Regions from separate parts of the Oceanotoga sp. genome, predicted to be linked through region 4. Evidence: riboswitches for the same ligand, from Rfam matches in the RefSeq annotation. Region 4 holds a riboswitch; each other region holds the start of a gene.
The links. A riboswitch is a leader RNA that binds a small molecule or an ion and turns the genes downstream of it on or off. The one in region 4 is predicted to bind cobalamin.
Positions count from the first base shown of each region.

Region 1: another riboswitch for cobalamin. It lies ahead of PWP28_RS02855 (YitT family protein); the one in region 4 lies ahead of PWP28_RS06380 (ABC transporter substrate-binding protein).
Region 2: another riboswitch for cobalamin. It lies ahead of PWP28_RS09095 (precorrin-8X methylmutase); the one in region 4 lies ahead of PWP28_RS06380 (ABC transporter substrate-binding protein).
Region 3: another riboswitch for cobalamin. It lies ahead of PWP28_RS03965 (ABC transporter substrate-binding protein); the one in region 4 lies ahead of PWP28_RS06380 (ABC transporter substrate-binding protein).

Region 1 is NZ_JASUSU010000006.1:28,583-36,349, forward strand. Features, by position in the region: gene cls (cardiolipin synthase) at 1-693, opposite strand, end outside; gene PWP28_RS02840 (methyl-accepting chemotaxis protein) at 818-2,836, opposite strand; gene PWP28_RS02845 (ribonucleoside triphosphate reductase) at 3,325-5,178, shown strand; gene PWP28_RS02850 (anaerobic ribonucleoside-triphosphate reductase activating protein) at 5,204-5,842, shown strand; cobalamin riboswitch at 5,913-6,091, shown strand; gene PWP28_RS02855 (YitT family protein) at 6,205-7,062, shown strand; gene PWP28_RS02860 (succinate--CoA ligase subunit beta) at 7,080-7,767, shown strand, end outside.
Region 2 is NZ_JASUSU010000029.1:4,237-12,003, forward strand. Features, by position in the region: gene PWP28_RS09075 (cobalamin biosynthesis protein) at 1-415, opposite strand, end outside; gene PWP28_RS09080 (cobalt-precorrin-4/precorrin-4 C(11)-methyltransferase) at 412-1,134, opposite strand; gene PWP28_RS09085 (SAM-dependent methyltransferase) at 1,127-2,341, opposite strand; gene cbiD (cobalt-precorrin-5B (C(1))-methyltransferase CbiD) at 2,301-3,413, opposite strand; gene PWP28_RS09095 (precorrin-8X methylmutase) at 3,415-4,014, opposite strand; cobalamin riboswitch at 4,068-4,238, opposite strand; gene PWP28_RS09100 (cob(I)yrinic acid a,c-diamide adenosyltransferase) at 4,247-4,759, opposite strand; gene PWP28_RS09105 (DtxR family transcriptional regulator) at 4,956-5,618, shown strand; gene PWP28_RS09110 (metal-dependent transcriptional regulator) at 5,705-6,133, shown strand; gene PWP28_RS09115 (FeoA family protein) at 6,135-6,353, shown strand; gene PWP28_RS09120 (ferrous iron transport protein A) at 6,396-6,629, shown strand; gene feoB (ferrous iron transport protein B) at 6,626-7,767, shown strand, end outside.
Region 3 is NZ_JASUSU010000009.1:14,826-22,592, reverse strand. Features, by position in the region: gene PWP28_RS03980 (hypothetical protein) at 1,329-1,943, shown strand; gene PWP28_RS03975 (ABC transporter ATP-binding protein) at 2,078-2,842, opposite strand; gene PWP28_RS03970 (iron ABC transporter permease) at 2,839-3,891, opposite strand; gene PWP28_RS03965 (ABC transporter substrate-binding protein) at 3,888-4,823, opposite strand; cobalamin riboswitch at 4,944-5,075, opposite strand; gene PWP28_RS03960 (mechanosensitive ion channel family protein) at 5,168-5,980, opposite strand; gene PWP28_RS03955 (glycosyl hydrolase family 65 protein) at 6,048-7,767, opposite strand, start outside.
Region 4 is NZ_JASUSU010000016.1:12,950-20,716, reverse strand. Features, by position in the region: gene PWP28_RS06405 (CBS domain-containing protein) at 1-921, shown strand, start outside; gene PWP28_RS06400 (iron-sulfur binding hydrogenase) at 925-1,260, shown strand; gene PWP28_RS06395 (hypothetical protein) at 1,316-1,978, shown strand; gene PWP28_RS06390 (ATP-binding protein) at 1,966-2,520, shown strand; gene PWP28_RS06385 (hypothetical protein) at 2,520-4,772, shown strand; cobalamin riboswitch at 4,796-4,919, shown strand; gene PWP28_RS06380 (ABC transporter substrate-binding protein) at 5,011-5,892, shown strand; gene PWP28_RS06375 (iron ABC transporter permease) at 5,889-6,911, shown strand; gene PWP28_RS06370 (ABC transporter ATP-binding protein) at 6,908-7,681, shown strand; gene eno (phosphopyruvate hydratase) at 7,711-7,767, opposite strand, start outside.

The sequences.
Region 1 (7,767 bases), on a different contig from region 4:
ACCACCAACATATCCAATTTCACCATCTATAACTATAATTTTTCTATGATTACGATAATTTATTAAAGTATTAAAAGGTTTTAATATTGGAGCAAGAAAATAACTATAAAATACAAAGTCAATATTATTTTTTTTCATTTCTTTTATAGCTTTTCTTTTTAAATCTACAGAACCCACTTTATCAGCTATTATTCTTACTTCTACACCCTCATTGGCTTTTTTTATAAGTGCTTTTATTATTTTAGAACCTATATCATCATTTTTGAATATATAATATTCTAAATGAATATGATCTTTTGCTTTTTCTATATCCTCAATAATTCTTTCAAAAAGAGAATTTCCTTCTGAGAATAATTCGATTTCATTGTTTCCATATAATGGAGAAAAACTATTATTTGCAAATAGTTCTGTTAAAGGTTCATACTTTTTTATTTCTATTTTAGTATTATAAATATTAAAAAGCTCTTTTGTTATTTCATCTGTAGTTGTATTTAATTTATTTTTTTTCTTTTTCCAATTCCTACCAATTAAAAGGTAAAATAAAATTCCGATGGGAGGAAATAAAACGAAAATTATAATCCAAGTTAGAGTTTTTTCTGGTCTTTTTCTTTCCATTATTATCAAAAATGTCGTAAAAACTGCATATATAACATAAATTATAGAAGGGATGTCTGTAAAAAGTGGAAAATACATATTTTCACCTCTTGAGTTTATCGAATATATTATATTATACCTTATTAATCAAAATAAAAAGTCTCCATCATTGAACTGATTTAAATCAGTTTACAATGGAGACTTTTTAATATATTTTAAATAATTATCTTAATTTAAATTTATCTATCAATTGTGCAAAACTTTCAGATAATGAGGCCAATTCTTCTGAACTTGCACTCGTTTGTTGAGCTCCTTCGGCTTGATTTGTTATAGAAATAGATGCTGCTGAAAGATCTTCTGAAATTTGATTAACTATTCTTGCTACTGAGTCCATTGCCGAGCTCATTTCTTCTGCCGATGCACTTTGCTGTTCTGAACTTGCTGACATATTTTCAATAGATGATCTCATTAATTGTACTTTTTCTAATATAGAATTAAATTCATCTGATATTTTTTTGATTTCATCATCGATTTCTTTTATAGTTACAACTGTATCTTCTGTTGAAGTATTAACATTTTTTGTGCTCGATTGAATTTCTTTTAGTATAGCTTCGATCTCTTCTGTAGCTTTTCTGGATTCTTCTGCCAACTTTCTTATTTCATCGGCAACTACTGCAAAACCTTTTCCAGCTTCACCGGCACGTGCAGCCTCAATAGCAGCATTTAAAGCAAGTAATTTGGTTTGTTCTGTTATAGAACTTATTGCATCGACAATTTCACCTATTTTATTTGATTTTTCTTCAAGTAATTTAACATCTTCTTCAGTTTTTTTAGATTTTGTGACAGCATTTTTTACAGTGCTTGAAATTCCGTTTATCGAATTAACTCCCCTTAGAGCAGAGCTATTAGTATCATTTGATTGTTCATTTAATTCTGCAGCAGCTTTTGAAATAGCCTGTGCAGATGCCGCAACTTCTTCAACGCCTGAATTTACTTCTTCAACGTTTGCTGCAGCATTTTCAGCTGAATGGGTTATTGAATTAACCTGAGCAGATAATTCTTCGGCTGTTGCACTCGTTTCTTCTGCAACTGATGCGAGATCTGCAGATGAATCATTTATATTTTTAGAAGAATCTTGCATATTATCTATTATTGTTCTCAAGCTTTCTATCATTTTTTCAAAAGATTTTGCAAGTACTCCAATTTCATCTTTTCTATTAACTAATTTCTTATCAACATCTGTGGTTAAATCATTTTCAGCTACTCTATCTGCAACAATAGAAACTTCTTTTATAGGTTTAACTATTTTAGAAGTAATCAAAAGTATTATTAAAATGACAACTGCGAGAGATACTATTGAAATTATTATAAGCGAAGTTATAAGTATATTCAATCCACTCAATACTTCTGATTTAGGAACAGAAATTATATATTTCCAACCATTTAAAAGTGTGGAATATCCAAAGAATTTTTCTTCATCTTCGGTATAACCAGATTTGGAATTTTTAAGTGTTTCAGCCAATTTTGAAGTATTACCTTCTAATTCTTTATGTACTATCAATTTATTATCATTATTTACTAGATATGCATAGCCTGTATCATATACTTTTTCACTTAAAACAAGATTTTTTATATCATCAAATAAAAAATCCATTCCTGCAACGGCTATAAATCTACCATTGATTATAATAGGTTTTGCATAAGTTATTAGCATAGTTCCATCCCAGTCATATGGGTCTGTGAAATAATTTGTTTTTGTTTTCTTTGGGACAAAGTACCATACCATATCATCTCTTGATTCTACAAAATTTTCTTTTGGTGTTGTTGGTTGTAATACATAATCATTTTTATCTGCTTTATAATATACATTATAAGCTTTATCTGTATAATCTGGATCAAAGTGAATATATGAAGAATCATTTCCTTGAGTACTTATAGCAATATTTTTCATAAAAGGTTTTATTGATTCTGTAAATTCAGCCATATAATCATCATCATCAAGTCTTTTTGTATCTATTTCTGCTTTAATATAATCTTCTATAGCATCAACTTTTAAAGTGACCTCTGAAAGTATGGAGTTGAAGTCTAAAGTAGCTGTTTCAGCCATGTGTTCAAGCCTTGAAGTTGCTTCAGCAGTTATAGCTTTTGAACCTTCATATAAGGTGAAAATCACGAGTGTTAAAGTCATCAATACTATAGTTATTATTGTAGGTATTAAGATTTGTTGACTAATTTTTTTCATATTAACCCCTCCATTTTTAGGTTTATAAAAATATATAATCTTTATATTAACTATATAATAATATTATATTATTAATAATATAACTTATGTAAAAATTATACCACAAAAAAATACAACTTTTAAAGTAAAAAAATTAAACATTTTAATTTTTAAAACTTTATTAAGAATAAAAATATAAAATTAATATATTTCTTTATATTATCGGTTGATATAATAAAGAAATTAGGAATTTAATATAAAAATAATCAAAGTTCAAAAAAAATTAATGTAACGATTTTTTGGTTGAAGAATTAAAAAAACCTATACTTGTGTATGTATCAATATTTAGTGTTGAAAAGGTAAAATTTGAAAAAAAACATTATATATAGTATAATTAATTCAAGAAAAATAAATCATACTACTTATAGTTAATTGGAAGTATTATTTTATAAAACTTATTTTATTAAATAATGCTTTTATTTTTTTGATGTTTTTTTAGGAGGGTTAATATGGATATAATAAATAATTATTTGAATCAAAGTGATTGGAAAGTAAAAGAAAATTCTAATATGCAATATTCTTTACAAGGATTAAATAATCATATTCATCAGGAAATAATAAAGAATTACTGGTTAGAAGAAGTTTATGATAATTATAATTCTAAAATTAAAGATTATCATAAAAGAGGAAATATGCATATACATGATCTTGGATCTTTATCGAGTTATTGTGTAGGCTGGGATCTTGAAGAGCTTTTAAGAAAAGGTTTCAATGGAGTTGAAAATAAAGTTGCTTCTGGCCCTGCAAATCATTTGAGAACTGCTTTAATGCAAATAGTCAATTTTTTATATACAATGCAAGGGGAAGCTGCTGGAGCTGTGGCCTTTTCAAATTTTGATACGCTTTTGGCACCTTTCATATATTATGATTCATTAAAATATGAAGAAGTTTATCAAAGTATGCAGGAATTCATATTCAATATGAATGTGCCTACAAGAGTTGGATTTCAATCACCATTTAGCAATATAACTCTTGATATATTTGTACCAAATACTTATAAAAATAAAAAAGTAATAATAGGTGGTAAAGAGAAAGATAAAACATATGAAGAGTTTCAAACTGAAATGAATATGCTCAATAAAGCATTTATAGAAGTTATGATGAAAGGCGATTATGATGGAAGACCTTTTTCATTTCCTATACCAACATATAATATAACAAAAGACTTTTCATGGGATGATGAAGTTTCAAATATGATAATGGATATGACTATGAAATATGGTACCCCGTATTTTTCAAATTATGTAAATTCAGATATGAGCCCCGAAGATGCGAGAAGTATGTGTTGTAGGTTGAAACTTTCAAATAAAGATGTTAAAGAACATATGGAACAACTTTCTTTTGGCTTCGTGAATGATACAAAAGATGAAGAACAAGCAGATGAAGTTAAAAGAAGGGGTGGATTATTTGCATCTAACCCTCTTACAGGATCTATAGGTGTGGTAACTCTAAATATTCCAAGGTTGATGTTTTTATCAAATGGAGAAGAGAAAAAATTCTTTGAACTTTTAGATGATACTATGAATATTGCTAAAGAATCACTTGAAATAAAAAGGATTAATGTTGAACAATGGACAAAAAGTGGACTTTACCCATATACTAAAGTTTATCTCGATGGAGTTTATAAACTCACTGGTCAGTACTGGGCAAATCATTTTTCTACGATAGGTTTTGTTGGAATGCATGAAGGTTTATTAAATTTTGGTATTGAAGATGGGATATTGAACCCAGAAGGTAAGATTTTTGCACAAAAAATTATGGACTATATGTTAAAAAAACTTGAAGAATATAATAAAGAGACGGGGAATCTTTATAATCTTGAAGCTTCACCAGCAGAAGGTACGAGCTATAGACTTGCAAATCTTGATTTTAAAGAATTTGGTGCAGATATAATACAATCTGGTGATGAAGATACTAATTATTATACAAATTCAGTACACCCTCCTGTGAAATTTTTTGAAGATCCTTTTGACTTATTAGAACATCAGGAAGGTCTTCAAGATAAATGGACTGGTGGAACAGTTTTACATATATTTGTTGGAGAAAAAATAACAGATAGAGATGTTTTAAAAGAATTTATAAAAAAATCATTTGAAAATCATACATTACCTTATATGAGTATAACACCAACATTTTCTATATGTAAAAATCATGGATATATTTCTGGAGAACATTTTGAATGTCCTATATGTGGAGAGAAGTCTGAAGTTTATTCAAGAGTAGTTGGTTATTATAGACCTGTTCAAGCTTGGAATAAAGGTAAACAAAAAGAATATGTTGAAAGAAAGCAGTATACCATATAGTGTTTCAAATATTGGAGGAATTCATATGTATTGTGGATATAGATCTTTTAGTTTTGTAGATTATCCTAAAAAAATATGTTCAGTTCTTTATACTTCAGGATGCAACTTTAGATGTCCATGGTGTCATAATTGGAAAATAGCTTTTGAAAAAGAAAAAAATTATATAGATGAAGAACAACTTCATAAATATTTAAATAAATCTAAAAAGAGAGTAGAAGCCCTCTGTATAAGTGGAGGAGAACCTACTATATATGAACAGTTATATGAAAGTATAAGGGATATAAAAAATAAATTTAATTTTTATATAAAATTAGATACAAATGGTAGTAATCCAAAACTTTTGAGTAAAATTATTAAATCAAAAAATATAGATTATGTTGCTATGGATATAAAATCGAAGCCAAATAAATATAGCGATCTCACAGCTGTAAAAAATTATTGGGAACAGGTATATCAAAGCGTTTGGATGTTGAGAAATTCTGATATTGATTATGAATTTAGAATGACTTATGTTCCAGGATTATCCGATGAAAAAGATATAGAATTTTTTGAAAATTTTCTTTTAAATTCTGAAAAAGGTTATATAACAAATGCAAAATCTACAGAAATTTATAATATTGAAAAAAATGAAACTATAAACACAGATAAGCTAATAATGAGATAAAACTGGTATTAAATACCGTTTTATCTCGTTTTTTTAAAATGTATACTTTATGATAGAATATATTCGTAAAATTAAATAAATTTTTTTAGGTGACGGAAGTCTTAATAGAGAATTTGGTGAAAAGCCAAAACGGTCCGGCCGCTGTGAGCAGATACGAAAGTTCCATAAACCACTGATATTATTCGGGAAGGGGAACGATTAGGTTTGATGCTGTAAGTCAGAAGAACTACCTAAAAATTTATTCTGTGCTTTCTCCGGGATTGGAAAGTAAGAAAAATAATTGTATATTTAAAAATACAATAATTCTTTCTTGCCATTTTTCGGAATGGAGAGAAAGAATTTTTTTTTGGGGAGGATATAGGATGAATAAACGGATTATCAAGGAGTATACATTATCGATTATTGGAGTTTTTTTAACAGCTGTTGGATTAGTATCTTTTTTAATGCCATACAATATAGCAGCAGGAGGTGCAAATGGAATAGCAATAGTTATAAATGGATTTACAAATATTCCAGTAGGGATTTTGATGTATGGTGTTAATATAGTTTTATTTTCAATAGCTTTTATTTTTATTGGAAAAGAGTTTGGGTTCAGAAGCATTTTTTGTACATTTTTATTAAACTTTTTTGTGGATTTTTTAGATAGAATCGTTCCATTTCCAAAATATAATGGTGATGATATGTTTTTAGCAGTTTTTTTTGGAGTTATAATATCAGCCATTGGAATGGGAATAGCATTTTCTGTTAATTCTTCGACTGGTGGAACTGATATACTTGCAAGAATAATGAATAAATATACAGGATTGCCACTTGGAATATCACTTTTATTATTAGACTTAATAACAGGTATTGCTGCTGGTACTGTATATGATTTGAGAGTTGGAATGTATTCAATAGTTTCTGTAGTATTTAACGGACTTACTGTAGATTTTGTTATGAAGAGCATGAATACAAGTAATATATTGACAATAATTTCTGAAAATACAGATGAAATAATAAATTATATATTAAATAATCTTGATAGAGGAGCATCTATAATAAAGGCTCAAGGTGCTTATACCAATCAAGAAAAAAATTTTATATATGTTGCAGTTAATAAAAAACAAAGGGGTGATATAGTTAGAAAAATTCAAAAAATAGATCCAAAAGCATTTATAATAATACAAGAAACTCTTGATGTAATAGGTTATGGATTTAAAAATTTTCATAACTTTATATAAAAATAAGGAGGTAAATGATGAAAATTCATGAATTTACAGGAAAGAAACTTTTGAGGGAATATGGTATAAATATCCCACAATCTCAATTAATAATAGATAAAATTCCCGAAAAAAGATTGATACCCAGTGTTGCAAAATCTCAAGTTTTAGTTGGTGGAAGGATGAAAGCTGGTGGTGTATTATTTATAAAAAAAGAAGATGAATATACAAATACTATAAATGAACTTCAAAATAAAGAAATAAAAGGAGAACTTCCTTATGGAATACTCGTTGAAGAACTTATAAATATAAAAAAAGAATATTATATATCTATTTTAATAGACAGAGAAGATAGAGATATAAAATGGGTATTTTCTTATGATGGTGGTATAGAAATAGAGAGTTCAGAAAATATAATAAAAGGTACTTATAATGAAGTATTTCTTAAAGCACCGAGAAAAATAAAAGAAATAATGCCTAATTTATATAATCTCTTTATAGAGAAAGATTTAACATTATTAGAAATAAACCCGATAGTTGAAACACAAGATGATGAAATTTATGCACTCGATTGTGTTATGCATGTTGATGATAATGCAATATATAGACAGAAATGGTCTCAAAGATTTCTTGAAAAAACAGATTATAATTTTCACTATGTAGAATTAGAAGGAGATATAGGGGTTATAGGATGTGGTGCTGGAATAGTAATGGCTACTATGGATA
Region 2 (7,767 bases), on a different contig from region 4:
TATATAATATATGTTTTTTTTCTACAAAAAGATTATTATCTCTGCAAAATAAATCTAAACCAGTTAATCCGTTTATATCTGTTGAGGTGGTATAAACAAAATTTGAATTAGAATTAATTGATAAAAGTTCTCCAATTCTATGACCACCTGCCATATGTGAACCACATAATAAAGTTAAATTTTTAAATTTTTCATCGTATACAAATATTGAAGGATCAGTTGTTTTATCTTTTAAAAAATCAGAAATCATTCTTACAACAATACCAGAACTTCCTATGAATATTATTGAATCGAAGAAATCAAAAGCCATCTTTATTTTTTCTTTTAAAGAGCCTTTTTTTATTTCAAATATATTTAATTCATTGAAAAATCTTGGTATTTTTATTTTTCTTATCGAAATTAAGCAAATTTTCATGACTCTATCTCTGTTCTACAACCATGAGAAAATTTTTTATCATATAATTTGGACTTTATATTTTCTTTTTTAAAAACCATAAAAAGTGTTAAAAGGGAAGGAAAATCTATATCATTCCAATCTTTTAATTGTTTTAATTCTATTCTTTCATCCTCTCTTGAAAGTTTATGACCAATCGCAAGATAAGCATCTTCTGTATAATATTTTTTCAATAAATTTAGTACTTCATATGGTTTTGAACCAGAAAGATATATTGCACATGAAGGTTGTTCTTTTAAAAAATTTTCAATATTTTCAGGAACTTTTGTTCTGCCCTCTAATCTTGTTATAACTATTGATTGAACTATTTCAGGTGAAGTTAATTCTATAGCTAATTTAGATGCAAAATAAGAATAAGCACTTATTCCTGGAATAACTTGATAATCTAATCCTAATTCTTTAACAGCATTTATTTCTTCATCTATTGCTGAATAAATAGCTGTATCTCCTGAATGAACTCTTGCTATATTGCTGTCTTTAAACTTATTGAATATAAATTTTATATCTTCTAATGTCATAGAAGCACTGTTAAATATATTTACATGATCAACTAAATCTAATACTTCATTGGATACTGTAGAACCAGCATATAACAAAACATCTGATTTTTTTATTAAATTAAATCCTTTCACAGTTAAAAAATCTACACTTCCAGGACCAGCACCAATAAAATTAATCATTTTTTTCACCTCTTATACAGTAAAATACATGTTCGCCTTTAAAGGCAGATTTTTCACCTAATTTGTTATTCGAAAATTTTGTATACATATCATACTCAAAGTTAAAATTTTCTATAGAAAGTATCATATTTAAACTTTCTAAAGTAGTTACAGAAGAAATTAATAGACTATTCTTTTTCATTTTAGATGTTATTTTATTTAAAGCTTCTAAATTTATTCCTCCACCTAAATGAACTATGTCTGGAGATTCGTATTCATCTAAGATATCTATAAAATCTTTATTTATTGCTTCTATTTCAGGATTAAGGTTTGTATTCAATTTTAAACTTTCAAATCTATCATAATCTTTTTCAAATGCATATATTAAACAATCTCTATTAAAAAAAGAAGAAATGAATAAAGATGTTGCTCCGCTACCAGCTCCTAAATCCCAAATTACATCATGTTTTTGTTTTCTATTTAAAGTATTCAATAAAATAAATCTACTCCATTCTCTTGAAACTGGAATATTTTTAGTTGAAAGATCTGAATTTTTAGGAAATAAATTTATAAAATCATTTTCTTGAGGTATTAGAAGAAGAATCCAACGTCCTTTTTTGAAATCTATAGGCGTATTTGATTTAAACTCAAATATTTCTTCATTTTTTGTACCGAGTTCAAATCCAGCTACTATGTCTACTTTTATATTTTTTAATATATTAAATAAAGAATCATAATCTTTTTTATTTTTTACAAAATATGCAATTTGATGATTATCATTCAATGTTTTAAGGACATCATTATAAGTTTTTCGAAGATTATGTGAATTATGACCACTTATATAGCGAACACTATTCATAGGATATTTAGCCTTTTGGCATAAATAATTTATTGAAGATGGTGAAATTAAAACTTCATATTCATTTTTTGAAAGTTTATCCATAATTCTTTTTGAATATGAAAACATTAAAGGGTTTCCAGAAACCATTAAAACAGAAGTTTTAAATGTTTTCATCTGAGATATTAAGTCAATTACATTTTCATCTTTTAATGAACTATATATATCCATTACATGATATTTTGCATTTGGATTTAATTCCTTAGACATACCCAAAGAAAAATTAAAACCAGCAAAAAAATCGGCTTTTTTTATTATTTCGAGTTGTTTTTGAGTTAAATTTTCAATTTTATTGATCTGTGTTCCTAAAATATAAATAATTTTGCTCATCTCCTCTATGTGAAATTATCTGAGTTTTATCACATAAAGAAATAACAAATTCGGCATTGAATTTATTACTTAATTTATGGGATATATATTCAGACACAAATATAAAAAATTTTTTGATATTTATATCATTATTCTTTAAAATATCCAAAAAATTATAAATAGTTTTTAAATTAAGTATTTTGTCAATGACCTCTTTGTCATATTTTTCAGTAAACAAAATATATAAAAGGGCTAATAATTCATTTTTTGAATCTGTATACCTACTGTCTGTATTAAGATTTAAACCGGCAAGTTTTATTAATTTTTGAAAACTACCAAGTATATGTATTTTTTTAATACCCATTTCCAATGATTTTTCTATAGAATAACCGATATGATTTCCACATAATATATAATCCTCTTTAAAAAAAGAATATTTTTTATATATTGAAAGCCCTTTTCCACCTAATAATAAAGTAATTGTATCGAATTGTTTTGAAACAATGCTAATATGAGGGATCAAAGATTCTTTCCATGCGTTTTCATTCATAGGTTCAACAATTCCAGTAGTTCCTAAAATGGATATTCCATCAATTATGCCAAGATTTTCGTTTAAGGTTTTTTTTGCGAGAATCTCACCATTTTTTACATTTACTATAACTCTGCCATTCTTAATATTCTCTTCATTTAAAACTTTTTTCATCATCTCACGAGGAATTGGATTAATAGCAAATTCTCCTTTGCTTATATCGAGTCCATCTTTGGTGATCTTTCCTACTCCTTCATAAGAATCAAAAATTATATTATTTAAATTTTCATATTTAAAGGAACAATAAATCAAACATTGATTTGTTATATCGGCATCATCACCGGCATCTTTCTTTACAAAAGCATATTTTAAACCTGAAATAATTTCATATTTATATATTGGAATATTTATTAATTCTCCATTAGGTAATTCTATATTTACATTGTCTGGTTTTATATTATACTTATTAAAAAGAACAGAGGCTTTTAAAGCCGCAGTGGCTGCAGTGCCAGTTGTGAAACCACGTTTTAATTTTTTACCATTTACATTTACATACCATTCCATTTTATAAAGACCTTATTAAAGCATTAAAAATGGCTACAGCTATTGTAGAACCACCCATATTTCCTGGTAATGTAATAAAACTGTGTTGTGATTTCATTAAAGCTTCTTTGCTTTCTGCCGCTCCTACAAAGCCTACTGGAACTCCAATAATAAAAAGTTTCTTTTTGGATTCAAGCAACTTAAAAAGTGCAGTAGGTGCATTTCCAACAATAAAAATACCATCTTCCATTTCAAGTGCTTTCTCCATAGATAAATAGGCTCTCGATATGCCAGTTAATTTAGATTTCTTCGATATAGCTTCATCGCTAATAAAACAGTCTATATTTAAATTTTTTACAAAATTCTTTGATAAACCGCTTTTTATCATATTTACATCTGTGTAAATTTTCTTATTTTGAATTTTTCTTTTAAAAAAATCAAAATAATCTTCAGAAAAATAAAGCTTGTTCCACATATCAAGATTTCCTGTGGTGTGAATGACCCTTTTTATTACATTTGATTTTATAGGGTCTACATCGTTTAGTTTTTCTCCTAAAGCTTCTGTAATTATTTCAAAGCTTCTTTTTTCGATATTTTTAGGATTTACAATATAGTTATGCATTTGTATACCAACTCCCATAACAAAAATCCTTGCTTTTCACACCAAGAAAAAGCAAAGTTACGAACTTAAAAGGTAGGTCTCCCGACTTACAGATCATTTTACTAATCAAGCCTTCCCAGTTAAAAACCAGTGGCATTTATGATTTTCATCCCTGCATACGGTGGCTGGGCCGCTTAGGATTTTCACCTAATTCCCTGTTATACACCTTAAAAGTTTATATATTAAATTTTACCTATTTATCTATACCTTTTCTGGATAAAACACCTTTTGAATAATAATGTTTTATCTCTTTCATTTCAGTTACAAGATCGGCTCTTTCTATTATTTTTTCATCAGCCCATCTTCCAGTCAAAATTATTTCTGTTTTTCCATTACTATTTATAGCATCTAAAACTTCTTCGGCTGTTAAAAGATTAAATTTAATAGCGATATTTATTTCATCCATGACTATTAAATCATATTTTTGAGAAATAATTTTTTCTTTTACATCGGCAAGTGCTTTTTTTGCAGCATTTATATCTTTTGTTTCTGGAGATCTTCTTATAAAAAATCCTTCTCCATACTGTACAATATCAATATTATCAAAATAATTAGAAATTGACAACTCTGATGAGTCCCTATTTTTTACAAATTGAGCTACAAAAACTTCTTTATTCGATAAAATGCTTCTCAATACAACACCAAAAGCAGCTGTAGTCTTTCCTTTTCCATTGCCGGTATAAACATGAATCATTCCATTTTTCATAATTATACCCCCAATATATTAATAATTTAAGCTATAAAATAATACCAAAAAGTTAATAATTTGTCAAAGGGGAAAAATATTTTTTGATATAATTAATTTATGTAAAAAAATGAATTTATTTTTTAACATAAGCTTGACTTATACAAATATATATGGTAGAATTAAGTAGGAAAAACTACAATAGGAAGTGATTTATATGGAATTATCAGAGAGTCTTGAAAATTATTTGCTTGCTATATATGAAGCACAACTTGAAAACAACATTGCAAGAGTTAAAGACATTACAGAATTGATGTCTGTAAAACATACTTCTGCCATAGACGCAATAAAAAAATTAAAAAGTATTTCTTTTGTTACTTATGAAAAAAGAGGTTATGTAAAATTAACTCAACCCGGAATAATAGAAGCTCAAAAAATATATAAAAACAGAATGACTATAAGAAGTTTCTTGATGAATGTTTTGGACATATCCCCTTTTGAAGCAGAAGAATTATCATGTAAAATGGAACATATAAAGTCTGAAAAGCTCATTCAATCTATGGATATTCTAAGAAATTTTATAGAAAGCAATACAGAAATAAAAAATAAATATAAGCAGTATATTACTAATTATAAAGATAAATCAAGCACTTTTGAAAAAACTTTAAAAGATTTAAAAGTTGGAGAAAAAGCAAAAGTTCTTGAAGTTAGAGGTAATGAGGCAATAAAAAGACGATTAATGGTAATGGGAATAACCTCTGGAATAGACGTAGAATTATTGAGAAAAGCCCCCTTAGGAGATCCGATTGAAGTACTTATAAGAGGCTATAATGTTGCAATAAGAAAAACCGAAGCTGAAAATATTATTTTAGAAAAATAGACTGAAAAGTCTATTTTTTTTATTGACAAAGTAAATTAAAGGTGGTAAAATAATGTAGAACTAACTACAAAAGGAAGATTAAATTGATGACTGAAAATCTTGAACATTATTTAATAGCTATATACAAGCTATATTTACAAAATAAAATAATACAAGTTAGAGACATAACTAATGAAGCGGAAGTGAAACATTCTTCCGTTATAAGTGCCTTGAAAAGACTTGAATCGTATGACTATATAGAGTATATAAAACATAGTCATATAAATTTAACTCAAAAAGGCATAATTAAAGCTTCAAAATTGTATAAAAGAAAATATATAATGAATAAATTTTTGTTGGATTTTTTAAATTTTAGTGAAAAAGAGGCGGATGAAGTTTCTTGTAAAATAGAGCATATAAACTCAAAAAATTTTTTAAATTCTATAGAATTATTAGAATCTTTTTTTGAAGAAAATGAAAATTATAAAATCGAGTTTCAAAAGCATTTGAAATCTATCAATTTAAAGGAGGAATAAAATGCCTTTAGTATTTGCAAATATTGGAAATTTTATAGTTGAAAAAATAAGTTCAGGTCTTATGATGAAAAGAAGACTTGCAAAAATGGGAATAATAGAAGGAAAAAATATAGAAGTTTTGAGTGGGAATTTTGGAGGCCCTATAATTATATTGGTGGATGGAAGTAGATATGGAATAGGTCAAAATATGGCTAAAAGGATTTTTGTTAAAAACATATAAAATATTATTTTTTTATTTTTTTAAAATTAGGGAGGACTAACAATGTTTCTTGATGAATGTGAAGTAGGATATTCAGGCAAAATAAAAAAGCTTGAAGGAAATTTAAAAGTCAGACAAAGACTTTTAGCAATGGGATTAACACCAGGAATAGAAATATTACTCGTGAGAAAAGCGCCTTTGGGAGATCCTTTAGAAATAAAGATAAGAAATTATTCTTTAAGTCTTAGAAAAGAAGAAGCAAAATATATAGAGATAACCGGAGGCGATAGAGTATGAAAACAGTTGCTTTATGTGGTAATCCAAACAGTGGAAAAACTACAATTTTCAATGCTTTAACTGGAAGTCATCAACATGTAGGGAATTGGCCAGGAGTTACTGTTGAAAAAAAAGAAGGAAAACTTAAATATAATGATGAAGAATATAGAATAGTAGACCTTCCTGGAACATATTCTCTTACAGCTAATTCTATGGATGAAAGAATTGCAAGAGATTTTTTGATAAAAGATAATCCGGATTTAATAGTAGTTGTTGTAGATCAAACTAATATTGAAAGAAATATGTATTTAGTTACAGAGATCATGGAAATGCAAAAAAACACTCTTTTAGTTTTTAATATGAGTGATGAACTTGAAAAAAGACAGATAAAGATAGATATAAATTCAATATCAAAAGAACTTGGAATTCCAATCGTAAAAACATCTGCAAATAAAAAAATTGGTTTAGAAGATTTAAAGAAACAGATTGAAGGATCTTTAAAAAGCCCTCAATATCCAGAGAATTTAAATTATGATGAGAGTTTTGAAAATATCCTAAGTCAGATAAATAATATTATTGAACAAGAAAAAAATATATCTGAAAAATCTAAAAGATGGGTTTCTTTAAAACTTATAGAAGGTGATGTTGAATTTAGAGAAGATATCTCTAAAGATAATTTGACCCAAATAGATAAATTGATAGCTCAATTAGAAAAACAAAATGATGATGATGCAAGTATTATTGTATCTGAAAAAAAATATGATTTTATAACAAAAATATCTGGAAAGTATGTTAAAAGAAAAAATTTAGTTAATAATACTTCTGATAAAATAGATAAAATAATAACTAATAGATGGTTGGGTATACCTATATTTTTGATTATAATGTTTGCTATATTTACTTTGACTTTTACAATTGGTGATGTTTTTAATGGAATGATAGATGATGGCTTTGCATCTTTGGGAGATTTAGTTTCTACAAAATTACCAGATAATTTATTGACAAACTTTATTGTAAATGGATTAATAGGTGGAGTTGGTTCAGTATTAGTTTTCGTGCCTAATATATTTTTATTGTTTTTATTTATATCTTTTCTTGGCGATATTGGATATATGTCAAGAGCTGCTTTTGTTATGGATAAATTAATGACAAAAATCGG
Region 3 (7,767 bases), on a different contig from region 4:
AGTAAATATAGGAAATATACTATTAGTGAATGAAGATGAAACAAAATATGAATTTGAAAAATACAAGTATAATTTAAAAGAAATAAGTATGTACGAATTAGAAAGACTATTTTAGAATCATCTAAACAAATTAAGAAAAGAAAAAATAGAAAGAGTGTACACAAGTAAAGACTATGAATAGACATACCATATATGCAACAATATAATATATAGACTAACAAAAAAAGAAATAAACAAAGAAAATTATAAAGAAAATATAATAACATTATTAGAAACGTATAAACAACTAATAAAATATTATGATATAGATATAATAAACTATTTATTTGGAATAAAAATAGAAATATTCAAACATATAAAAGAATATTAGGAAAAATACACAAATAAAATAAAAACAATAAAACAAGAACATGAAAGATACTTAAATAACTATATAGGAAATATAAACACATATTTAAATGAATTAAAATACAAAGGATATGAAATAAATGAACAAATGAGAGATATAGAACCATTCCAAAAGACATATCTTGTAAATGATAGACTACATATAATATAGAACAATATAACAACAAACATAAACAAAATATAGACCCAAATAAACGTATATGGAAAGAAAGTAAAATACAACAACAATGGACTGATGTATAATCTATTCAATAGTAAATCACAAAACATAATAAATATACAAGGAGAAGAATATGTATGTACTAAATAGTATTTAGACAATGATATACCCCGATATGCAAATAAAAAGAGAGATTATTATGATGATAATGCAGGAATAAGTTAGGTAGCAAAAATAATATAGGCAAATAAATTATCTGAACATATGAGAGAATACTATGATGGAAATATAACAATAATAGGAAATACAAAAATAAAACCATATGATAATTTAGATATATAGGATAGATATACAAATATGATTGGAAAAATAGAAGTATAGCAAGTAATAACAAAATATGATAATGAAGATGGTTTCATAACAACAGTAGTACCAAACATGCTAACAGATACATCAATACCCCATAATATAGGAAGAGCATGGAATGTGATGATGAATGTAAACACAATGATAGTATACATAGCAGGTTAGGTAGTGGGATAGACAGCTTTCAGCGGATTACCACATTTTGACCATTTTGTATATAATTCTTTGGGTTAGTTAGATATTGTTTTGGGTGATTTTAATATTGGATTAAATATATTTGGAGAAGAAATAAATGATTAAAATTTGAAAGAAGATGAATAAAAATCATCTTCTTTTTTTAAATTAAAAATGATATAATCAACAAAGTAAATATTATAATAAGTGGGGGTAAATGATGAAAAAAATGAGGAAAATAGTATTAATAATAATGTTAATGATAATATTAGTAGTTGGAACTATGTTAATAAAGACATTAATAGATTTTCATGAAGAAGAGAAGATTAGGAATGATAAAACAAAGGGAATTATTAATAAGAGTGAAGATATAGATAAAGATATTACTGATCAATCTACAGAGACTATTATACATGGCCCTATGTATATTAAGATTTATAATCATTTGGAGAATCTCTATTATGATGATGTTAAAAATGTTATAAAACATGATCAGAATTTAATTAGTTATTATTTTATAGATAAAGAAACTGATAAAAGAGTTATGTTTACTGTGAATAGAAAAAATAGACTTTTTTATTTTATGTTTGAAGCAAAAAGTGATGGTTTAAATGAAAGATTAGTAGATAAAATGGTGTATGATGATTATACTCCTTATGGAAAAGATGTTCAAGAATTATTAGTTGGAGGTATAGTATTATCTTTTGAAAAATCTTTAAAAGGAAATTATTTAAATCATCATAAAGTTTCAATATTTGATTATTCCATTCATATAACTTTTGTTGAACAAGAAAATTATTATGCTGTATTTTTTATAGATGATATCGAACAGTAGCCAATATTTTTGAAAATATAATACAAAAATTATTATAAATAATGCATGGTTAGTCTAAGATATAGAAACCATGCATTTTTTGTTTAATATCTCCAGTACCCAGATTCACGAGGGATATACGCAGATTCAAAGATTCATGGGATATAATGGATGTTTAATTTTTTAGTGTATTCACTTTTATTTATTTTGGCATTTACTTCAAAAACTTCTTTAAACATTTTTTCTGTCAAAACTTCTTCTGGAGTTCCCATATTATAAATTTTCCCATCTTTCATTATTATTAAGTAATTACAATAATATGCTGCTAAATTCATATCATGTATTGCTGAAAATGTTGTTTTATTTAATGATTTTAATATATTCATTATTTGAATTTGATATTTTATATCGAGATGATTTGTTGGTTCATCGAGTATTATGAACTCACTTTGTTGAACTATAGCTCTTGCTATGAAAACTCTTTGTTTTTCACCACCAGATAAGCTGAAGAAACTTCTTTCTTCATAGCCTTTTAAACCAACTATCTCTAATGCTTCATCTACAATTTTTTCATCTTCTTTTTTATTACTTTCAAATAATTTTTTATGAGAGTATCTTCCCATGAGGACTATATCTTTTATTGAAAAGTCAAAATCAATTATATCATTTTGAGCGACTACTGAGACAATTCTTGCGAATTTTTTTGAGGGTAAATTTTTTATATTTTTTTCTTCTATATATATTTTTCCATTGCTTGGAGTTAGTACTTTGTAAATATTTTTTAAAAGTGTTGATTTTCCACATCCATTTGGTCCGATTAGTCCTACAAAACTCTTTTCTTTTATTTTTAAGTTTATATTTTCTATTATTTTTTTATTGTTTATATTATAATTTAAGTTTTCTATTTTTAATTTAATCATTTTTTGCCTCCAAATGAATAGGAGTTTTTTCTTAATAGATATAAAAAGAAAGGAGCACCCAAAAATGAAGTTATAACTCCTATAGGTATTTCTTCGGGAGTGAATGCAGTTCTTGCGAAGGTATCTGCCCATATTAAAAATAATCCTCCACTTAGAATAGAAAAGGGTATTAATTTTTTGTGAGTAGATCCTACAGCTTGTCTTGAAATATGCGGTATTATCAATCCTATGAATCCAATGATTCCTGTTAAAGATACTATAAATCCAGTTAATAATGTGCTTATTATTATTATTATTTTTCTTATTAATTCAGTGTTTATTCCAAGAGTTTTTGATGTATCTTCTCCTATAAGTATTCCATCGAGTTCTTTATTGAATATATACATTATTGTTGTAGATATTATCAAGAGTAAAAAAGGTAATAAAATATTATTCCATTTAGCTCCTCCAACACTTCCAACCATCCAGAACATTGCAGATCTTAATTTTGAAGAATCTTTTGCCGTATATACCATAAAAGTTGTCAATGATGAGAACATGGCTGATACTGCAACTCCTGTTAAAACGAGTTTGCTCGATGAATATCCAGAACCAGAATGAGCTATTTTGAAAACTATTAGTGAAGATAAAATAGCCCCTAAAAAAGCCCCTATTGAGGGGCCTAAATAACCTAAAAAACCAAATATTCCGAGTATTATGGAAGCAACTGCTCCTGCAGAAGCTCCTGAAGATATTCCCAGAATATAAGGATTGGCTAAAGAGTTTCTCGTTAATGCCTGCATTAAAACGCCAACAAATGAAAGAGTTGCTCCCGTTATAAAAGCCATTAAAATTCTTGGGAGTCTTAGATTCCAAACTATTGTTTCTATAGATTTTGCCCATTGTATTTGAAATATTTCTTTGTTAAAAGTATTATTTATTATTATTTTCCAAACATCTAAAGGATTTATTTTTACTGGACCTATAGTTATTGTTATGATTATTGATAGTATGATTATTAAAATTAATGCCATTATGGAAAATAAAAAAGTGCTATTTTTTATTTTCATTTTTTGAAAATCTCTGGATAGAAGCCTTTTGTCATAGTTGTTATAGCATTAATATTTCTTATTCCAGGAGATAAATCGGCTAAACCTATTTTTACAAATTTATTGTTTTTTACTGCATCTAAATCTTTTGTTGCGGGATTTTCTTTTAGGAATTGTACTTTTTGTTCATAAGTTGTACTTCCATAGTCTACTATTAATACTATATCTGGATTTGATTGAGCTACTTTTTCCCAAGATACATTTGCATATGCTTTTTGTATATTACCAAATATATTTATACCTCCGGCTTCTTGTATTAAAGAACCACCAAGACCAGAACACACTACAAAGGCTGAATCTTTTCCAGAGTCATATGCCAATACTTTTACTTTTTTTACATTTGATGGAACTTTTTTTCTTACATCATTTATTTCATTTTGCATACTTTTTACGAGTTTTTGAGCTCTATCTTCTATATCAAATATTTTTCCTATTGTTATAAAGTCTTCGTATACTGTTTCTAATGTTGCATCTGGTTCTACTGATTTTATTATTAATGGTTTTATATCCATTTGAATGAGTGTTTCCACTGATCCTACATTTTTATCTGTTAAAGCTGAATGCCATCCAGTAACAAAATCTGGATTTACAGATAAGAATATTTCTTTTGAAGGGTATCTATCAGAAAGTATTGGTATTTTGTCATAGGCTGTTTTTAATTCTGGTAATATTTCATTGTCTGCCCATGCAGTTCCAGCCATTTTTTCTTCAAGATTTAAAGCAAGAAACATTTCTGTTGTGAAATGTGAAAGAGTTACAGCACGTTCTGGAGATTTTGTATAAGTTATTTCATAATCTTTTCCTTGATGAGTAAAATTGACTGTAACTGGTTCATAAGCTAATACTAAAATTGAAAATAATAAACAAAAAATTAGACTTAAAGTTTTTTTCATATAACACCTCTCATAATATTTTTAGCATAAAAATAAAAAAACACCTTCAAGAAGAGGTGTAGGGACATTAAATAATCTTATTAAATTAATAATGTCACTCATACCATCCTCGTGATATAAGTAATATTGTTTATTTTTGGCTGGTAATCTGACTTAGGCTTTATGCCATTACAGTAGCGGGACTGTGTCGGATTTTCACCGAGCTTCCCCATTTGAAAAACAAATAGTTTTACCAAAAATAAGTGTTTATTAACTTTTATGCATAGATTATTATATCAAATTTATAGTTAATAAGAAATGTGTTTATTATTAATATTAAAATAATCGGAGAGATAACTCTCCGATTATTGTATATTGCCATCTTTTATATGAAGATCTAATTGATTGAAAGGAATTTCTATATTATTTTCATCAAATTTTGTTTTTATAATTTTTGCTATTTCTGTTGTTGAGGTTATGTAGTTTTCTCTTTCTGCCCAATATCTTATTATGAAGTCTATTGATGAAGAACCATAACCAGTGAATAATATCATAGGTTTATGAGAATCATCTGAATATAATTTTTCATAAGAGTTTACAGATTCTTCGAGTATTTTCATGGCTTTGTTTAAATCTGTATCATAAGCTACTCCAACAGATATTTCATTTCTTCTTATGTTTTCAGGCCAGAAATGTGTAACTGTTGATGACCAAACGGATTTACTTGGTATATTTATTAATTTTCCATCCCATGTTTTTAATATGACATGATTTAATTTTATTTCTGATATAGAACCTGAGTTTCCGTTTATTTCGACTGCTTCACCTTCGATTATTAGTTTGTTTACCATTATTAATATTCCACATATTAAGTTTTCAAAAGGTTCTTTTATAGCAAAACCTATTATTATACTTGATGCACCCAATCCAGCCAATACAGGTGCAAGATTTTTAAATAAAACTGAGACTATTATAAAGATTGCAAGTGTATATAATCCTATATCTAAAAGTGTTTTCATGGTTTTTTTGTACTGAAGATTTATTTTTGAGTTTTTTTCAGATAGTTTCAGCATAGTTTTATATATTATTCCAGAAAGCATTTTTGCCACTATAAATATTATAAAACTTATGCCAATTCTTACAATCCAGCTTATTATTGCTGCGGTTGTTTCATTCATATTAATCCCCTCCTAATAATATATGTTTTTTTATTCATATATATTATATAATAATTTGGGAGATTTTTTAATTTAAATAAAATTTATTTGTACCTTTTTTTAATTTGTGAGGTTTATTTTTAATTTTTATTTCAATTTCTCTTTCGGAATTTATAATTATTGTATTTTCTGTTATGTTTATATTTAATATATTATTTTGCCAATTAATTTTGTAATTTAGGCTTTTCCATTTTTTTGGTATCCATGGATTAAAATTTGGAATATTATTTTTATCTATTGAAAATCCTCCAAATCCATAAACTATACTTTGCCATGAACCGCCAGTAGAAGCCGCATGTAATCCAAGTGCTGTATTTTTTTGATTATCTTGTATATCTGTCATTATGGTTTTTATAAAATAATTATAGGCATTATGTGTATCTCCAATTTTTAAACCCATTATTGAATACATAGATGGACTTAAAGAAGATTTATGCATTGTTCTTTTTTCATAATATTCATAGTTTTTTCTTTTTATTTCTTCTTCGAATTCTTCACCTAAAATTAATAATAACATTATTACATCTGGTTGTTTTATTAATTGTGTTTGATTTAGTTTGTCTAATTCTATGTTTTCTGGCCATAAAGGCATTTCATTTTCATCATATTTTTTTATTTTATAATCTTTTAAATTGAAGTAGCCTTCAAATTGCTCTATTATATCGTTTTTTGAAGATAAAAATATTTTTTTATAAATATTTTTCCAGTTTTTTATGTTTTTTTCTGATATGTTTGTCTTTTTTATCAAATCTTCGTATTTTTTAGGGGATTCTATTTTATATTTTTCTATTATTTCACAACATTTTTTTATATTCCATTTTGCGAGGTAATTTGTATAGAAATTATTGTCTACGTGTTCATGGAATTCGTCAGGACCTATTACTTTTTTTATTTCATAATAATCTTTATCCTCATTGTGAGTTAATCGAGATTCCCAGAATTTTGTGGTTTCAATAAATATTTCATATCCATAATTTTCCATAAACTCTTTATCATTTGTTGCTTTGAAATATTGCCAATATGCAAGAGCTATATCTGAACTTATATGAAATTCTTCATCTCCAGTCCATATTCTTACGGGATTACCGAGATAGTCTATTCCCCATTTTGGAGTTTCTTCAAGGCCTATATCTGCTGATTCCCATGGGAATTGTGCACCATTATAACCATTATTTTTTGCATTTTCTTTTGCACCTTTTAAAGTGTTGAATCTATAGAGTAATAGAGATCTTGCAATTTCTGGATAAGTATATGTAAAAAATGGTAACATAAATATTTCTGTATCCCAAAATATATGGCCTTTATATCCTTCGCCATGTAATCCTTTTGCACCTATACTGACTGTTGGATCTTTTTGATATGCACATGATATCAGATGGAATAGATTAAATCTTAAACCAGTTTGTGCTTTATCATCACCATCAATTGTTATATCTATTTTTTTCCATATTTTTTGCATTTCTTTTATATGTTTTTTGAATTCTTCTTCAAAGCTTGAATTTTTATATAATTTTATATCATTTAATATATTTTCTTTTGGAGTTTTAGAATTTCTTGAAGTATGTATTAAACAATTTTTTTGTATTTTATAAGTCCTACTTTTTTTTACATATATTTCGTATACTTCTTCTACGAGTGTTTCTAAATCATAAAATTTTCTGTTTTTTATATTTTCTGAATAAAGTCCTGTCCATTGAGAAATAATTGATTTACTATCATTTGTTTTGACTTGTAAATATAATCCATTT
Region 4 (7,767 bases):
GTGAGTACATTATCAAAAGTTTTTTCTAACACTTTAATAAATGAAATTATGACCACTCCACCAATTTTAGTCACTGGCGAAACTAAATTAAAATACGCTAAAGAAATAATGAGAATAAAAGGAATATCTGGAATGCCTGTTATAAAAAGAGATTTAACTCTAAGCGGAATTTTAAGTATAGAAGATATAATAAGAGTAATTGAAAATAATAGTCTAGAAGAACGTGTCGAAAAATGGATGACAAAAAAACCAATTTTTTTAAATGAAGAAGATACAATTATGACTTTTTTAGAACTAAATAAAAATGAGAAATTTGGACGATATCCTGTAATAAATTCTAAGAAAAAAGTCGTTGGCGTGGTAACAAAAATTGATATATTAGAATGGATGTTTAAAAAGCTTGGCTATATATATGTTCATGATGAAAGAAGGGATAAAGTTTTAAATAAAAATTATGTATCTTCTATAACTGGAGAAAATTTTGAAACTGAAGGATATGACTTTAAATATTCTATAGATTATAAATCTGTAGAAATGATAGGAATAGCCGCAACAAAATTAAAAAAATTTTTAACTTCTAAAAATATTAATCCAGAATTGATAAGAAAAATATCTATTTCTACATATGAAGCAGAAGCAAACGTTGTAATTCACTCAGAGTCTAATGGAATATTATATTGTTGGACAGAAAAAGATAAAATTAAAGTATTTATCGAAGATTTTGGAAAAGGTATAGAAGATATAGATTCTGCTCTAAAAGAAGGTTATTCTACAGCTACTGAAAATGTTAGAGAAAAAGGATTTGGAGCTGGAATGGGTCTTCCAAATATGAAAAGATTTTCAGATAGAATGACATTAATTTCAAGTTCTGGAAAAGGAGTAAAATTAGAAATGCTATTTTATTTCAATAAGGGGGAATAAAATGTGACTCTACAAAATATGATAGAAAAATTAGATCTAAAAATTATCTATTCATCAAAAACAGATACAGATATAATATCTGGCCATATAGGAGATTTATTGAGTGAAGTGATGAGAGACGCAAAAAAAGATTGTATATGGATAACTCATCAAACTCATCAAAATATAATCGCAGTTGCAGAAGTAGTAGGTGCAAAGGCTATTGTACTGCCTAAACCAGGAAAATATCTTGAAGAAACAATTAAAAAAGCAGAAGAAATGGATATTTCTCTTTTAATTTCTGAAAATGATGCTTTTGAAACTGCTGGCAAAATATATAATCTTCTAAAAAATGAATAAATATAATTGCTGCTTTCATAATCATACAGTTCTTTCACCCTGTGCTGATATAACTATGACTCCTGAAATATATAATGATATTTTAAGTTCAAGTTCAATAGATTGGATCTCAATAACTGATCATAATTCTGCTGAAAATATGTATTCTTTTAATTTTCAATTAAATAAAATTGGAATAAAATTAATTCCCGGAATAGAAGTTCAAACATCTGAAGAAGTCCATATCATAATCTATTTTAAATATATAAAAGAGTGTATAAAATTCTCAAAAATAATTGAAAATACTCTAATAATAAAAAATTATGACCCAGAAAAATTAGGATATCAAATACTAGTCGATGAAAAATCAGAATTTATAGATATCAAAAGCTCTCCATATCTTGGAAGCTCTTCAAACTTAACTGTTGAAGAAGTTTATAATTTATCTAAAAAATTTAAATCAATAATATATCCGGCACATATATTTAGAGCTTTTGGACTTATATATCAACTTGGTCTTCCTTTAGAATTAGATTTCGATGCAGTAGAAGTAAAAAATGAAGACGAATTAATAAAAGCACAAAAACTTGGCTACAAAAGATTTATTTATGGTAATGATTCTCATTTTCCAGATCAGTTAAAAAATCCATCTTGTATTTTAGAATGTGAATCAAGAACTTTTGACGAACTTAAAAAATCACTCTATAATGGTAAGGTGAAACCAGTATGGCCACATTAGAAACAATCTCTGATCATATAATAGATATATGCGAAAACGCTGTAAGGTCTAATTCAAAAGAATGTAAATTAATTATTATCGAAAGCAAAGATTTTTTTTCTTTCGAAGTTAAAGATTATGGAATAGGGATGAATTCAGAAGAATTGAACAATGCACTTACTCCTTTTTATACTACAAAAAAAGAGAGGAAGAAAAAAATTGGCATGGGATTGCCTTTTTTAAAGTTCTCTTGTGAATTAACGGGTGGTAGTTTTAATATCAAAACAAAACCAAACAATGGTACAACTGTAAATGCAACTTTTGTAAAAACTAATATTGATTGCCAACCATTAGGAGATCTTTCAAATGCTCTTTATTTTGTTATATATCTCGACTCTAAAATAAATTGGTATATAAAAAGAACTTTTTTAGATGATGGATATGAAATAGATACAAAACAATTAAAAAACTCATTTGAAAATATATATGATACTCCTAAATTTATGTTACAGATAAAACAAAATATTTATAATTTAGAAAAAGAATTAAAAGGAGGATTTTAATGAAAAAATCAATTCTAATGATCTTTATATTATCTTTATTGACTCTTTCATTCTCAATAACAAAACTCAATTCAATAGAGTATAGTACAGATATATCTTATGCTGCTACAGATATAAATAATATTATGAATAATTATGATATAAAAATCGGAAATTATGTTGGAGATATAGACATAAAATTAGCAATGAAACAAGTAAATAATCTCGGCTTTTTCAATTCGCTTTCTTATGAATTAGACGAAGAAAATGGAAATTTAAAATTAATAATAAATCCAAATCCAATAGTCAAAAATATTGAAATAGAAGTATATGGTGATGGATTTGTCGATAAAAAAGATTTAAAAGATTATTTAAATTTAAAAACAGATATTCCTTTAAATGTATATGACTTTCAAAAAGCACTCAATTCCATAAATTTATATTATACGAATAATGATTATAGTACTATAGAAATAAGTTCTAATATTAAATTATTAGGTGATAAAGTAACACTTGAAGCAACAGAAATTAACAATAACAAATATGATGAAAATACTTTATTATTCATAATAAATGAATATAAACTCTGGGATTTGAAATTAGAAGGCGAATATGCCCAATTAGATAAAGAAAAAGTAAAGAAAGATCTAAATTTTAAATTTAGAAAAGACTATGAAAATAAATTTTTCCTGTTTAGGCCAAAATTAAAAGAATCATATCCAGATATAAAAAAATTACAGGGTTTGATGTCTTCTATAGCTTCATTACCTTATTTTAGTGAAGAAACTTCTATAAAATGGGAACCCGTAGATATAGAAGAATCCTTGGGTGGAGAATTAAATCTTGTACTAGATGGAAAATTAAGAAGAGTTATAGATGATAATACCAAAATAAATAAAATAAAGTATAATGGTAATGATTCTATCGAAAGTTTTAGATTAAATGAAAAGGTATCAGAAATAATAACAGAAAACTCAACTGTTTCTAATTTAGATATTTTAAAATCTTTAGATGTAATAAATAAATTATATACACAAGAAGGATTCTTATTTGTTGATACAAAAGTAAATATAGACAAAAATAATGATTTAATATATAATTTTAATGAGAAAAAAGTAGGTAATATAAAAATAACAAAAGATGCTACGGCAAAAACCCAAGATTATATAATAGATGATTTAATAAAATTAAAAAAAGATGAAGTTGTAAATCTAAATAAATTACAAGATACCTATAGAGCATTCACTGGAACAGGTTTTTTCCAAAGTGTTGATATAAACCCTATTTCAATGTCAGAAGATTCTGTTGACTTTGAGATTCATCCACATGAAAGAACAAATGCTGTTAAGATAGCTGGTGGATTAACTTGGTCTATGCCAGATGTAAAAGATTGGTATTATGGATTTGCAGGAACTTTAAGTTTTTATATTCCAAATCCTTTCGGTTATGGTCAAACTTTTGGACTAAACACTGAATTAAATCCTTTGAATAATAAATATAAATTCGGATTAAATTATAATGTATCAAAAATCTTTAAAACAGATATAGATCTTGGATTAAGCACATCATATCTAACAGTACCAAATGGTGAATATGTAGAAACTTTAGGTGCTTCTATAACAAATAATTTATCATTTTCTATTTCACCTTCATTCAAATTTTCAGATTTTTCATATATAACAACCGATTTATCCTATGACTATTATCAAAAATTAAAATCAAATGATATAAAAAGACTTTCTACTGGTATTGGTTACAAATTAAACAGATTAGATAATCCATATAGACCTTATTCGGGAGAATATTTTTCAACAAGAGTTTTTGGAGGATTAAATCTAAATAACACAGATCAATATTATACTGGTAATACTTTAGAAGGTAAATATTTTACAAGTTTCTATAAATTTACTTTTGGAACAAGATTAAAAATCGGATTCTCTAATGATCCTTATTCCTTATTCAATTATTCAGTTGGCGGAATGAATAGTGTAAGAAGATATAGTTTATCTTCTAAACAAGGTAATAATATGTATTTATTTAATACTGAGTTAGCTTATGAACTATTAAAAAATCCAGTACCGATTGATATATATGCTTTTTATGATAATGGAAATACTTCAAATAATTTAAATAATATATTGAATGATAATATTTGGTCTTTTGGAACTGGTTTAAAATTTAACATTCCTTTACTGGGTCAAATCAGATTTGAATATGGTTGGGACAAAAATTTAAAAGGAAAATTTGAATTTGGATTTGGTCAAGTATTTTAAAAAAAAATATATAAATAATAAATAAAGGAAATTAGTGAAAATCTAATACGGTCGCGCCACCGTGATTGAGGACAAAAAATTACATACCACTGATTAAAAAATCGGGAAGGGTAATTTGGAGGATATAACTCATAAGTCGGGATACTTTATTTATAATTTTTAAAAATTCAAGCACTTCGCGCCAAAGTGTTTGGAGTTAGTTTTTACCTTGGCGTAATTATTACGGGAGGTAGCAAAAATGAAAAAAGCATTGAGTATTGTTCTATTGTTATTAGTAGGAATTATAGCTTTATCATCATTTACAATAATAGATGATCTTGGAAGACCTGTAAAAATAGACCAAGATATTAAGAGAATAATTTCTGCTGCACCAGCTGTATCTGATTATTTGAAACATTTAAATGCAGAAGATCTTGTTGTAGGCGTTACTGATTGGGATAATAACATTGAAGCTGAAAAAATAGGAAATATGACACCTTTGAATCTTGAAAAAATAATAAGCTTAAATCCCGATATTGTATTTATATCTGGTGGATTCCAAGAAAAAGAACTTGAAAGATTAGAAAAATATAATATAAAAACTATAGTTATAAACCCATTATCCATAAATGATATAATAAGAGACACAGTTTTAATAGGAACTATAATTGATAAAAAAGAACAAGCAATAAAATTATCAAAAAATTTAAGAGAAAGAATGCTTAATATTTCTAAAGAAACATCTACTTGGTCAGAAAGACCAACTGTTATGTATGCAATGATTTCAAGTCAAAATATTTCATCAATTTGGACAAGTGGAACAGGTTCTTTTATGAATGAATTACTATCAATCGCTGGTAGTTTAAATGTTGCTTCACCATATACTGGAAATAATGGTTGGCTTTCTGTTGGCCCAGAATTTATAGTTTCTAAAAATCCAGATATAATTATTGTTCCTTCTTATTTTATGGGAGATAATTCTGGAATTGAAACTTTAAAATCAGCTTCTCAATTTAAAAATGTAAATGCTGTTAAAAACAACAAAATATTTTCAATTAATAATGATAAAGCTTCACAAGCATCACCTTCATTAATAGAAGCATTAGAATCAATATATGAAATAATAAAGGAGTCAAAATGACTATAAAAAAAATTAAAAACAGGAAGAGGATTATACCTCTCCTGTTTATTCTTTTGATAATAAGTTTTATATCTATAATAATTTTTACTTCTTTGGGAAGTGTAAATATTCCATTAAAAGAAGTAATAAAAACATTATTCCTTAATCAAGAAAATTCTACATATAAATTACTCATTATGGATTTGAGATTACCAAGAATTTTAGGTAGTTTTATAATTGGAGGTATTTTAGCTTTATCTGGAAATATATTACAGTTAATAATTCAAAATCCTCTTGCAGACCCTTATATACTTGGAATATCTTCTGGAGCCTCTTTTGGAGCTGTAATTTATACGGCTTTATCTGGTATATTAGGATTACATTTATTTTTTGGATTAGAAACTTTTTCTTTCATATTTTCTATAATATCTGCAATCATAGTATTTATGTTGGCAAAAGAAGGGAAAAAATTTCCCGTATTATCTTTAATATTAAGTGGTGTAATAGTTAGTTTTTTGTTCAATGCATTTACAACATTAATAACAGTAATGTTTTGGAGAAATTTAATACATGTAAATATATGGCTCATGGGAAGTACAGCTTCTATTACATGGGAAGATATATTTATATTGACTGTAGTATTATTAATACAAACTATCGTAATAATAATTTATAATAAAGAATTAAATGTTTTATCTATGGGTGATGATATGGCAATATATTCTGGTGTAAATCCAGAAAAAATAAAAATGATACTAATTTTAACAAATATATTTGCTGTATCTATAGCTGTTTCAAAATCTGGAATAATAGGGTTTGTTGGATTAATAATACCACATCTTGTAAGAAAAATTAAAGGACCATATTCATTAATTTCTAGTTTAATATCTATATTATCGGGTGGAATTTTTTTAACTATAAGTGATTTTATATCCAGAACAATTTTTGCTCCTTCCGAACTTCCAATAGGAATAATAACTTCTATAATCGGAGCGCCTTTATTTATATATGTTATGAAAAAAAGAGGGAAAAAATTATGATTCAAATAAATAATATAAAATTTAATTATGGAAATGGATTCAATTTAGATATTAAAAATCTTCATATAAAAAACGGAGAAATTGTATCAATAATTGGACCTAATGGGGCTGGAAAATCAACTTTAATAAAATTAATATCTAAAATTCTTCCTTTAAAATATGGAAATATATTTATAGACTCTAAAAATTTAAAATCCTTAAATTTGAAAGAACTTTCAAAATTGATAGCCGTTGTTCCTCAAGAATTTAACACTATTTTTGATTATTCTGTTAAAAGTATTGTGGAAACTTCCAGATTACCTTATTCAAAAAAATTTGATTTTTTTACAGAAAATAAAGAAGATGAAAACATAATATCCAATTCCATGAAAAAAACAGATACTTATAAATTTAAAGAAAAAAGTTTTTCTAATTTATCTGGTGGCGAAAAACAAAGAGTCATGGTAGCAAGAGCTTTTGCTCAAAAATCTAAAATACTCCTTTTAGATGAATTTTCTTCTCATCTCGATCCTGGTCATACACAGTATCTTTTAAATATAATAAAAAATTTAAGTCAAAAAGAAAATTTAACTATATTATCTGTATTTCATGATATAAATCTTGCAAGTCTTTATTCTAATAGAATATTAATAATGAAAGATGGAAAAATAATAAAAGATGGAACACCAAATGAAGTTATAACAAAAAAAATAATAGAAGATATATATAATTTTAAAGCTGAAATCATAATTCATCCTAAATATAAAATACCTCAAGTAATTTTTCAATAAAAAAACCCCCTTTTTATAGGGGGAATTGTTTATTTATCTATTGAATAAAAAGAATCTAAACCTTTAAATTGAGCAACAGAACCCAA